Regions from separate parts of the Mesorhizobium sp. 43Arga genome, predicted to be linked through region 2. Evidence: riboswitches for the same ligand, from Rfam matches in the RefSeq annotation. Region 2 holds a riboswitch; the other holds the start of a gene.
The links. A riboswitch is a leader RNA that binds a small molecule or an ion and turns the genes downstream of it on or off. The one in region 2 is predicted to bind S-adenosylmethionine.
Positions count from the first base shown of each region.

Region 1 (5,007 bases), on a different contig from region 2:
TATGCGGCCAGGCGCTGGATCTGGCGAGCGCTTGCACCGACTTGGCCTCCCGCACCGATGCGTTCGTCGCTGTCACCGGCGGCGCGGCGGGCACCTGGTGGTTCGATCGCGCGGGGGGATCATCCCGCCATGTCGCGGCGCCAAAGATCAAGGCGGTCGACACGCTCGCCGCCGGCGACGTCTTTCACGGCGCCTTCGGCATCGGACTGGCGGAGGCCATGCCGGTCGAGCAGGCCTTGCGCTTTGCCAGTGCCGCCGCCGCGCTCAAATGCCTGCGCTTCGGCGGCAGGCTCGGCGCGCCGGACCGGGCCGAGACGATGGCCATGGTCGCCGAGACCTGGCCCGAAACAGCCTAGTTCTTGACGGGGTGCTCGACCGCCTGACGGCCGAAATCCGGCACGTCGATGTCCTGGCCGGCCTCGATGATCGAACGGCGCACGGCGCGGGTGCGGGTGAACAGGTCGAACAATTTGTCGCCGTCGCCCCAGCGGATCGCCCTTTGCAGGAATGCCAGATCTTCCGAGAACCGCGCCAGCATTTCGAGGATGGCGTCCTTGTTGTGCAGGCAGACGTCCCGCCACATGGTCGGGTCGGAGGCGGCCAGACGCGTGAAGTCGCGAAAACCGGAGGCGGAATATTTGATGACTTCCGTCTTGGTCACCGATTCCAGATCGTCGGCGGTGCCGACGATGTTGTAGGCGATGATGTGCGGCAGATGCGAGACGATGGCGAGCGTCATGTCGTGATGCTGAGGGTCCATCGTGTCGATGTTGGCGCCACAGCGGCGCCAGAATTCTGAAAGCCTCTCCAGGGCCTCGGGATCCGTCTCCGGCAGCGGCGTGAAGATGCACCAGCGATTGTCGAACAGATCGGCGAAACCGGCATCCGGGCCGGATTTTTCAGTGCCCGCCAGCGGATGGCCGGGAATGAAATGAACGCCATCAGGCACGTGCGGCTGCATCTGCGCGATCACCGAGGCCTTGGTCGAGCCGACGTCGGTGAGGATGGCGCCCTTCTTCAGCGCCGGCGCGATCTCCTCGGCCACCGCGCCGGACGAGCCGACCGGCACCGAGACGATGACCAGATCGGCATCGCGGACCGCTTGCTTTGCGTCCGTCGTGTAGGCATCGCCCAGCCCAAGCTCTTCCGCCCGCTTCAGCGTCGCGGCGCTGCGGGTCGAAATGGCAACGTGGCCGGCCAGCCCTTCGCGGCGGATGACGCGGGCCAGCGACGAGCCGATCAGGCCGATGCCGACCAGCGCGATCTTTTCAAACATCGGTGATGTCATGGCGTTGTAGCTTTCGGGCGTTCCAGCTTTTCGGGCTGTTCTAGCTTTTCAGGAATGTCGTGAGCGCGGCGACAACGCCGCGATTGGCCTCTTCTGTGCCGACGGTCATGCGCAGCGCGTTGGGGAAGCCGTAGCCGGAAACGCGCCGCAATATATAGCCGCGCGCGGTCAGATAGTCGTCCGCCGCGGCCGCCGAATGCTTCTGATCGTCGGGAAAATGGATGAGCAGGAAATTGCCGACGCTGGGCGTCACTCGCAGCCCGAGCCCGGCCATCTCTTGGCTCAGCCAGGCAAGCCAGGTCTCGTTATGCGTCACGCTGCGCTCGACATGGGCGCGGTCGCGGATCGCCGCGATGCCGGCCTCGATCGCCGTCGCGTTGACGTTGAAGGGACCACGGACGCGGTTGATGGCGTCGACGATGTGCATGGGCGCGTACATCCAGCCGATCCGCGCGCCACCGAGGCCGATCTTGGAGAAGGTGCGGGTCATGACCACATTCTCGGCGCTGCCGACCAGTTCGATGCCGGCTTCATAGTCATTGCGGCGGACATATTCGGCGTAGGCAGCGTCGAGCACCAGCAGCACATGTCTGGGCAGGGCGGCATGCAGGCGGCGCACCTCCTGGAACGGCACATAGGTGCCGGTCGGATTGTTGGGATTGGCGAGAAACACGATTTTCGTGCGCGGCGTGACGGCCGCCAGTATCGCATCGATGTCGGCGCGCTCATCGGTCTCCTTGACCGCGATCGGCGCAGCCCCGGCCGACTGGATGTAGATCTTGTAGACCATGAAGGCATGTTCGGTGAATATCGCCTCGTCGCCGGGTGCGAGATAGGTCTGCGCCAGCAGGCCAAGGATCTCGTCGGAGCCGTTGGAGCAGATGATGTTCTGCGCGTTGAGACCATGCACTTCCGCGATCGCCTCGCGCAGCCGCCTGGCGGTACCGTCGGGATAGATGTCGAGCCTGGCGGCAACCTCACGCGCGGCCTCGATCGCCTTCGGTGACGGGCCAAGCGGGTTCTCGTTCGACGACAGCTTGTAGACCTTGGCGACACCGGCGGGTGCGGCGCTCTTGCCAGGCACATAGGCGTCGATGTCCATGATGCCCGCGCGCGGGGTTGGACGTGCCTGATCCGGTGTCTGCGTCATGTCGTAAAAATCCGTCGAGAGAGCCTCATCCGAGGCCGCAGCGGGAATACAAGCCGGGGCCGACAATGTCGAGAGGTGGCAATGGTGCCAGCAGCCGGCCCAGATGTCGGCATTGACGGCAGGGCGGACGAGTTCTAGAAGGGCAGCAACAGTCCCGTGGTGATTTGGCCGGTCGGCTTGCAGCCACGTTAAACAATTCGCTAAAGGGCCGTTTGCGTGACGTAACCGGCTTTGCGAAATGGCAATGCCGGTTTTTTATTGTCCGCGGCCGGCCGGACGGACGCATCGGCGGCGATTTTTCGCCTGATATGATGCAGCAAGTGAGACGAGAATGGCCGCTTTGCGCGCAGGAAAGACCAACAACGAGGCCGACCAGCCGTCGAGCCCGGTGTTGCGCTTCGGGGCGGACAAGCCGCTCAAGCTCGACGCCGGCACGCTTTTGTCGCCGTTCCAGATCGCCTACCAGACCTATGGCATGCTGAACGATGCCCGCTCCAATGCCATTCTCGTCTGCCATGCGCTGACTGGCGACCAGCATGTCGCCAACACCAATCCGGTGACCGGCAAGCCAGGCTGGTGGGAAGTGCTGATCGGCCCCGGCAGGATTATCGACACCAACCGTTTCTTCGTCATCTGCTCCAACGTGATCGGAGGCTGCCTCGGCTCCACCGGACCGGCCTCGACCAACCCCGCCACCGGCAAGCCCTATGGGCTCGACCTGCCTGTCATCACCATCCGCGACATGGTGCGGGCCCAGCAGATGCTGATCGACTATTTCGGCATCGAGAAACTGTTCTGCGTGCTCGGCGGCTCGATGGGCGGCATGCAGGTGCTGGAATGGGCATCGAGCTATCCCGAACGCGTCTTTTCGGCGCTGCCGATTGCGACCGGCGCGCGCCATTCCTCGCAGAACATCGCCTTCCACGAGGTCGGCCGGCAGGCTGTCATGGCCGATCCGGATTGGCATGGCGGCAAATATTTCGAACACGGCAAGCGCCCGGAAAAGGGCCTGGCGGTGGCGCGCATGGCCGCCCACATCACCTATCTCTCGGAAGCCGCCCTGCACCGGAAATTCGGCCGCAATCTGCAGGATCGCGAGGCGCTGACCTTCGGCTTCGACGCCGACTTCCAGATCGAGAGCTATCTGCGCCACCAGGGCATGACCTTCGTCGATCGCTTCGACGCCAACTCCTATCTCTACATGACGCGGTCCATGGACTATTTCGACCTCGCCGCCGACCATGGCGGCAGGCTGGCGGACGCCTTTGCTGGAACCAAGACCCGCTTCTGCCTGGTGTCCTTCACATCGGATTGGTTGTTTCCGACGGAAGAAAGCCGCTCCATCGTGCATGCGCTCAACGCCGCCGGCGCCTCGGTGTCCTTCGTCGAGATAGAGACCGATCGCGGCCACGACGCCTTCCTGCTCGACGAGCCGGAACTGTTCGCCGCCATCAACGGCTTCATCGGCTCCGCGGCGCGGGCAAGAGGGCTAAGCGCATGACCCTGGAAAGTTGCAGACTTTCAGGATCGGGATCATGCGCCACACAGAGGGCGACATCATGAGCGTCAACGGCAGCCAGCGCGTCGACTTCGAGGTCGTCGCCAACCTCATCCCGCCGCAGTCCCGCGTGCTCGACGTCGGTTCGGGCGACGGCTCGCTGCTTGAATTGCTGCAGGACACCAAGCAGGTCGACGGCCGCGGGCTGGAACTGTCGCAGCGCGGCGTCAACGAATGCGTGGCGCGCGGCCTCTCCGTCATCCAGGGCGATGCCGATAAGGATCTCGAATTCTATCCCGACAAGGGTTTTGACTTCGTCGTCCTGTCGCAGACCCTGCAGGCCACCCGCAACCCGAAGCTGGTGCTCGACGAACTGCTCCGCATCGGCAACCGGGCGATCGTCTCCTTCCCCAATTTCGGCCATTGGCGGGTACGCCTGTCGCTGTTCGTCAAAGGCCGCATGCCGGTGACCCAGGACCTGCCCTATTCCTGGTACGACACCCCCAACATCCACTTCTGCACCATCCGCGACTTCGTCAATTTGTGCGAAGAGCTCGGCGCGACGGTGGAAAAGGCGACTGCGCTCGACGCCGCCGGCCAGAAGATCGGCCTGTCCATGCCCTGGTGGTTCTGGAACTTCTTTGGCCAGCAGGCGGTGTTTCTGCTGAAACGATAAGGCACGGCACGTCTAGCCCAGGGCATCAGTAGCCTTGTGCGGATGTTCGACGTCGTCGGCAAACACCACATCGGATTGGGAATTCTCCGTGCGCAAGGCCAATATTGCCTGGTAGGCGGGCGAATCATACCACTCGCGCACATGCCGCCGGTCGGGAAATTCGATGACGATGAGGTTGCCCGGCCAGTCGTTCTCGATCACCTCGACATCGCCGCCATGGATCAGGAAACGGCCCCCAAATGGTTCCAGCGTGGCATCGATCTTGTGCAGATACTCGACGATCTGCGGCCCCATCGTGACTTGGCGCATATGGGCAACGGCGTAAGCGGTCATGACGTAACTCCCTTGTCTATCGAAGCCGATTTGCCGGTCTCATGAGGACAATCTGCCGGAAT
Region 1 covers NZ_JBSKBO010000001.1:551,138-556,144, reverse strand. Annotated here, with positions in the region: gene ACWGS8_RS02740 (sugar kinase) at 1-356, shown strand, start outside; gene ACWGS8_RS02735 (prephenate/arogenate dehydrogenase family protein) at 353-1,288, opposite strand; gene hisC (histidinol-phosphate transaminase) at 1,329-2,438, opposite strand; SAM riboswitch at 2,585-2,662, shown strand; gene metX (homoserine O-acetyltransferase MetX) at 2,770-3,939, shown strand; gene metW (methionine biosynthesis protein MetW) at 3,998-4,612, shown strand; gene ACWGS8_RS02715 (DUF1330 domain-containing protein) at 4,625-4,945, opposite strand.
Region 1: it holds a riboswitch for S-adenosylmethionine, as region 2 does, so the genes downstream of both, metX (homoserine O-acetyltransferase MetX) here and ACWGS8_RS24190 (O-succinylhomoserine sulfhydrylase) in region 2, are expected to answer to the same signal.

Region 2 (5,007 bases):
CGACGGATATCAGGCTCTCGGTCGCCAAGCTTTTGACGCCCAGCGTCGGCGGCGCGCGCGAGCAGTGGCGCGCCGGCGGCATCCTGGCGCAGTTCCTGCCGCAGTCGCCTGAGCGCATGCGCGTTCCGGACCTGCACGGCGGCGACGGCGATCCGCGCGACGAGATCCACGATCCCACGGACAATTCCTGGCAGGAATTGCTGGCGCTGCTCGGCACGATCGAGCCGACCGAACTGATCGACCCGACGATCGGCGCTGAACGGCTGCTCTATCGCCTGTTCCACGAGCATGGCGTGCGCGTCTTTGGCGGCGTCCCCGTCGCCGACCAGTGCTCATGCTCCAGGGACAAGATCCGCGGCATCCTCGAGGGCTTCTCCGCGCAGGAGATCAAGGACAGCACCGAAGATGGCGGCATCCACGTCGCCTGCGAATTCTGCTCGAAGCAGTACGACTTCGACCCGGCGGAATTCGCGGCGGCTCAGTGAGGCAATCCCTTCTCCCCGTAAAACGGGGAGAAGGACGCTAATTCACCGTCCGCCTGGTCCCCGGCAGATCCAGCGAAAATGCCGGGATGGCGATGTCGAAGGTCTCGCCGCGCTTGTTGCGCATCGTGTAGTGCCCGACCATGATGCCTGACGGCGTCGAGAGCGGGCAGCCGGACGTGTATTGATAGCTGTCGCCGGGATTGAGTTCGGGCTGGTCGCCGACGACGCCCGGGCCGCGCACTTCCTCGACCCGGCCGGCGCCGTCGGTGATGTGCCAGTAGCGCGACAGAAGCTGCACGAATTCGTCCGACTGGTTGTCGATCGTTATCTGATAGCCCCAGACATAACGGTTCTCGGATGGATCCGAGCGATCCTCGAGGTAGAACGGCCTGACCTGCACTTCGATGTTGCGCGTGACGGCGCGGTACATAAGCGGCTCCAAAACAATCCGATACCTTTCGGCGCTCCCGGCGGGCAGGTCAACGTGGGCGTCTTGTCGCGCCTCGTCTTGAAACGCAGGTGCCGGCAAAGAATGTCATTTAAGTGACACATGACAATGGTGGTGTGCACGAACCGGGCGACTCGGCCCTCTGTCGAACTGTTGAAAACGGCCACGATGCGGGCCGTCGCTTCTGGAGTGACCAGATCTCGATGGAACTCGCTCTCATAGCCGCTTCGCTTTCGATTGCTCTTATCCTTTCAAATGCCGTCAGCATCCTGCTTGCCGCGTCACAGCTGAAACGGCGCACCACGATCGCGCGGCCAGCCGGCAAATCGCCGCCAGTATCGATCGTCATACCGTCGCGCGGCGTCGAGCCGTTCACGCAGGAGACGCTGGAGCGCGCCTTCTCGCTCGACTGGCCGCGCTACGAGCTGATCTTCTGTGTTGCCCATGGCGACGACCCGGTGGTCAGGTTGATCCGCGCTGCTATTGGCCGCTTTCCAAAAGCGCCGGCGCGGCTGTTGATCGGCGACGACCGCGTCAGCGCCAATCCCAAGCTCAACAATTGCGTCAAGGGCTGGGAAGCCGCGTGTCACAACTGGGTCGTCCTGGCCGACTCCAACGTGCTGATGCCGAGAGACTACATCCAGCATCTGATGGCGGCGTGGCGGCCGGATACCGGCCTTGTCTGCTCGACGCCGATCGGTTCGCGGGCGGAGGGCTTCTGGGCCGAGGTCGAATGCGCCTTCCTCAACACGCTGCAGGCCCGCTGGCAGTATGCCGGCGAGGCGCTCGGCCTTGGCTTTGCCCAGGGCAAGAGCATGTTGTGGAACAAGCCGATGCTGGATACCAATGGCGGCATCCGCGCGCTGGCCGGTGAAATCGCCGAGGACGCCGCCGCGACCAAGCTGGTCAATGGGCTTGGCCTGCGCGTCAATCTTGTCGCGGCACCCTTCGAGCAGCCGCTTGGCCGGCGCACGCTTGACGCGATCTGGTCACGCCAGGCGCGCTGGGCGCGCCTGCGCCGCGTCACCTTCCCGCTGTTCTTCGCGCCGGAAATCCTGACTGGCGCGGTGGTGCCGCTGGCGCTTGCGCTGGTTGCGGCGGCAAGCGCCGGCTTCAGCCTGCCGCTGACGGCAATCGCCGTCCTGGCGGCTTTCTACCTTCCGGAATGTGCCCTGGCCTGGTCCAAGGGCTGGCCCCTGTCGCCGCGCATGGTCGCGGCGATGATTGCGCGGGACTTGATGCTTCCCGCCATGTGGGCGCGCGGCTGGCTCGGCGGCGCCGTCGACTGGCGCGGCAATGCCATGACCATCGGCACCAAGGCGGCCGAACTGGAAGAAACGCCGTCGCGCGCCTGATCGCGGCGCCGACGACGCTGCCTCGACGACTCCCTATTTGGCGGCCTTCAGCGCCTGAGCGATATCTTCCAGAAGGTCGTCGGTGTCCTCCAGGCCGACCGACAGCCTGAGCGTTCCCGGCCCAATGCCGAGTTCGGTGCGCGCCTCGTCGCTCAGATTCTTGTGCGTCGTCGTCGCCGGATGGGTGATCAGGCTTTTGGCGTCACCGAGATTGTTGGAGATCAGCACGATGTCGAGCGCGTTCTGCAAGGCAAAGGCCGCCTGCTTGCCGCCCTTGACGTCGAGGCAGATCAGCGTCGAGCCCCCCGACATCTGCCTCTTGACGATCTCGGCCTGCGGATGGTCGGCGCGGCCGGGATAGATGACGCGGGCGATCTGCGGCTGCTCGGCCAGGAAATCCGCGATCTTGCCGGCGCTCTCCGTCTGCTGGCGCACGCGCACCGGCAGCGTCTCCAGACCCTTCAGCAGCGTCCAGGCGTTGAAGGGCGACAGGCTGGGGCCTGTGTGACGGAAATAATCATGCAAATTCTCGTCGATCCACTTCTTGTCCGAAAGGATCACGCCGCCAAGACAGCGGCCCTGGCCATCGATGTGCTTGGTCGCCGAATAGACGACGATATGCGCGCCGAGCTGCAACGGCTTCTGCTGGAGAGGCGTGGCGAAGACATTGTCGACGACAAGCCGCGCGCCGATCGAGTTGGCGAGCGCGGCCACGGCGGCGATGTCGACCACTTCCAGCGTCGGGTTGGTTGGGCTTTCCAGGAAGAACAGTTTTGTGTTGAGCCTCGCCGCCTTTTCCCAGTTGGCGATGTCGGTGCCGTCGACCAGCGTCGCCTCGATGCCGTAGCGCGGCGCCAGCGTCTCGACCACCCAGCGGCAGGAGCCGAACAGCGCGCGCGCCGCCACGATGTGGTCACCGGCCTTGACGCTGCAAAGAAGGGCCGCCGTCACTGCCGCCATGCCCGATGCCGTGGCGCGTGCGTCCTCGGCGCCTTCCAGCGCGCACATGCGCTTTTCGAACATGTCGACGGTCGGATTGGCGTAACGCGAATAGATGAAGCCGGGTTCCTCGCCCTTGAAGCGGGCTTCGGCGGCTTGCGCCGTTTGATAGACATAGCCCTGGGTCAGGTACATCGCCTCGGAGGTCTCGCCGAAGCCGGAACGCAGGGTTCCGCCATGCACGAGGGCTGTCTGAGGCTTCCAGTTGCGCTTCTTGCTGCTCATAGCTTTGTTCCAGACACAAAAAAACCGGCCGCGAAAGTCGCAACCGGTCCATACGGCCTCGCGGCCAACGGTCCTTTAGCGACTTGTTTAACGTGGCTGCAAGCCGACCGGCCAAATCACCACGGGATAACGACCCTTTAGACCCGTACCACGCTTGCGTCAATTGCCGGCTTCATTAAGAGGTTTGTACCAGGCAGGTTCCGCAAGACTGTTCGATGTTTTGCGGCGAGAATCTGTTGGCAGGAAATTCGTCTGGCCTAGGAGCGGAGCCTTGCGGCAGACAGGCATTCTTCCCGATCAGGACATCTCGGCGCTGTTCCAGTCCGGCGCGCTGAAGTCGCCGCGCGCGCTCGACGCCGACCAGATCCAGCCAGCCAGCCTCGATCTCAGGCTCGGCGACAGGGCCTGGCGGGTGCGGGCGTCCTTCCTGCCGGGTCCGGATCATCGGGTCGCCGACAAACTCGATCGGCTGAAGCTGCATGAGTTCAGCCTCGCCGACGGCGCGGTGCTGGAAACGGGCTGTGTTTACATCGTGCCGCTGCTGGAAAGCCTTGCGCTGCCCCCAGCTGTGTCCGCTTCGGCCAATCCGAAGAGTTCGACCGGGCGGCTCGACATCTTCACCCGTGTCATGACCGACCGTGGCCACGAGTTCGACAAGATCGCCGCCGGCTACAACGGTCCGCTCTACCTGGAAGTCAGCCCGCGCACCTTCCCGATCGTCGTGCGCACCGGTTCGCGCCTGTCGCAGATCCGCTTCCGCACCGGCAACGCGCTGCTCTCGGAAGCCGAATTGCATGAATTGCATCGCGCGCAGATGCTGGTCGCCACCGAGCCGCCGAATATTTCGGGCGGCGGTATCGCGCTGTCGATCGATCTCAAGGGCGATGGTGACGGGCTGGTCGGCTATCGCGGCAAGCATCACACCGGCCTTGTCGATGTCGACAAGCGCGCCGCGCAGGATGTCGTCGATTTCTGGGAACCGATCCACAAGAGCGGCGCCGGCGAGCTGGTGCTCGATCCCGACGAATTCTACATCCTCGTCAGCCAGGAAGCGGTGCATGTACCGCCGCTCTACGCCGCCGAGATGACGCCCTTCGACCCGCTGGTCGGCGAATTCCGCGTCCATTATGCCGGCTTCTTCGATCCGGGCTTCGGCCATTCGGCGGCCGGTGGCACCGGCAGCCGGGCGGTGCTTGAAGTGCGCAGCCACGAAGTGCCGTTCATCCTCGACCATGGCCAGATCGTCGGCCGGCTGGTCTACGAGCACATGCTGAAGCGGCCGCAGGCGCTCTACGGCACCGATCTCGGCTCCAACTACCAGGCACAGGGCCTGAAGCTCTCCAAGCATTTCCGCGCCGCGCGCTGAACCCCGATTGCCGCCAGGCAAGATACTTGCCCTCGACGCGATCGTCGCCGACGGCACTTACAAGAAGATCCAGGCGAAGTATTTCGACTTCGATATTTATTGAGGCTGAAGCTGCTGATCTCCCCACAA
Region 2 covers NZ_JBSKBO010000007.1:257,055-262,061, forward strand. Annotated here, with positions in the region: gene ACWGS8_RS24175 (Hsp33 family molecular chaperone) at 1-485, shown strand, start outside; gene apaG (Co2+/Mg2+ efflux protein ApaG) at 523-915, opposite strand; gene ACWGS8_RS24185 (ceramide glucosyltransferase) at 1,137-2,288, shown strand; gene ACWGS8_RS24190 (O-succinylhomoserine sulfhydrylase) at 2,322-3,512, opposite strand; SAM riboswitch at 3,568-3,645, opposite strand; gene ACWGS8_RS24195 (2'-deoxycytidine 5'-triphosphate deaminase) at 3,784-4,878, shown strand; partial or broken gene ACWGS8_RS24200 (amino acid ABC transporter) at 4,907-4,981, shown strand.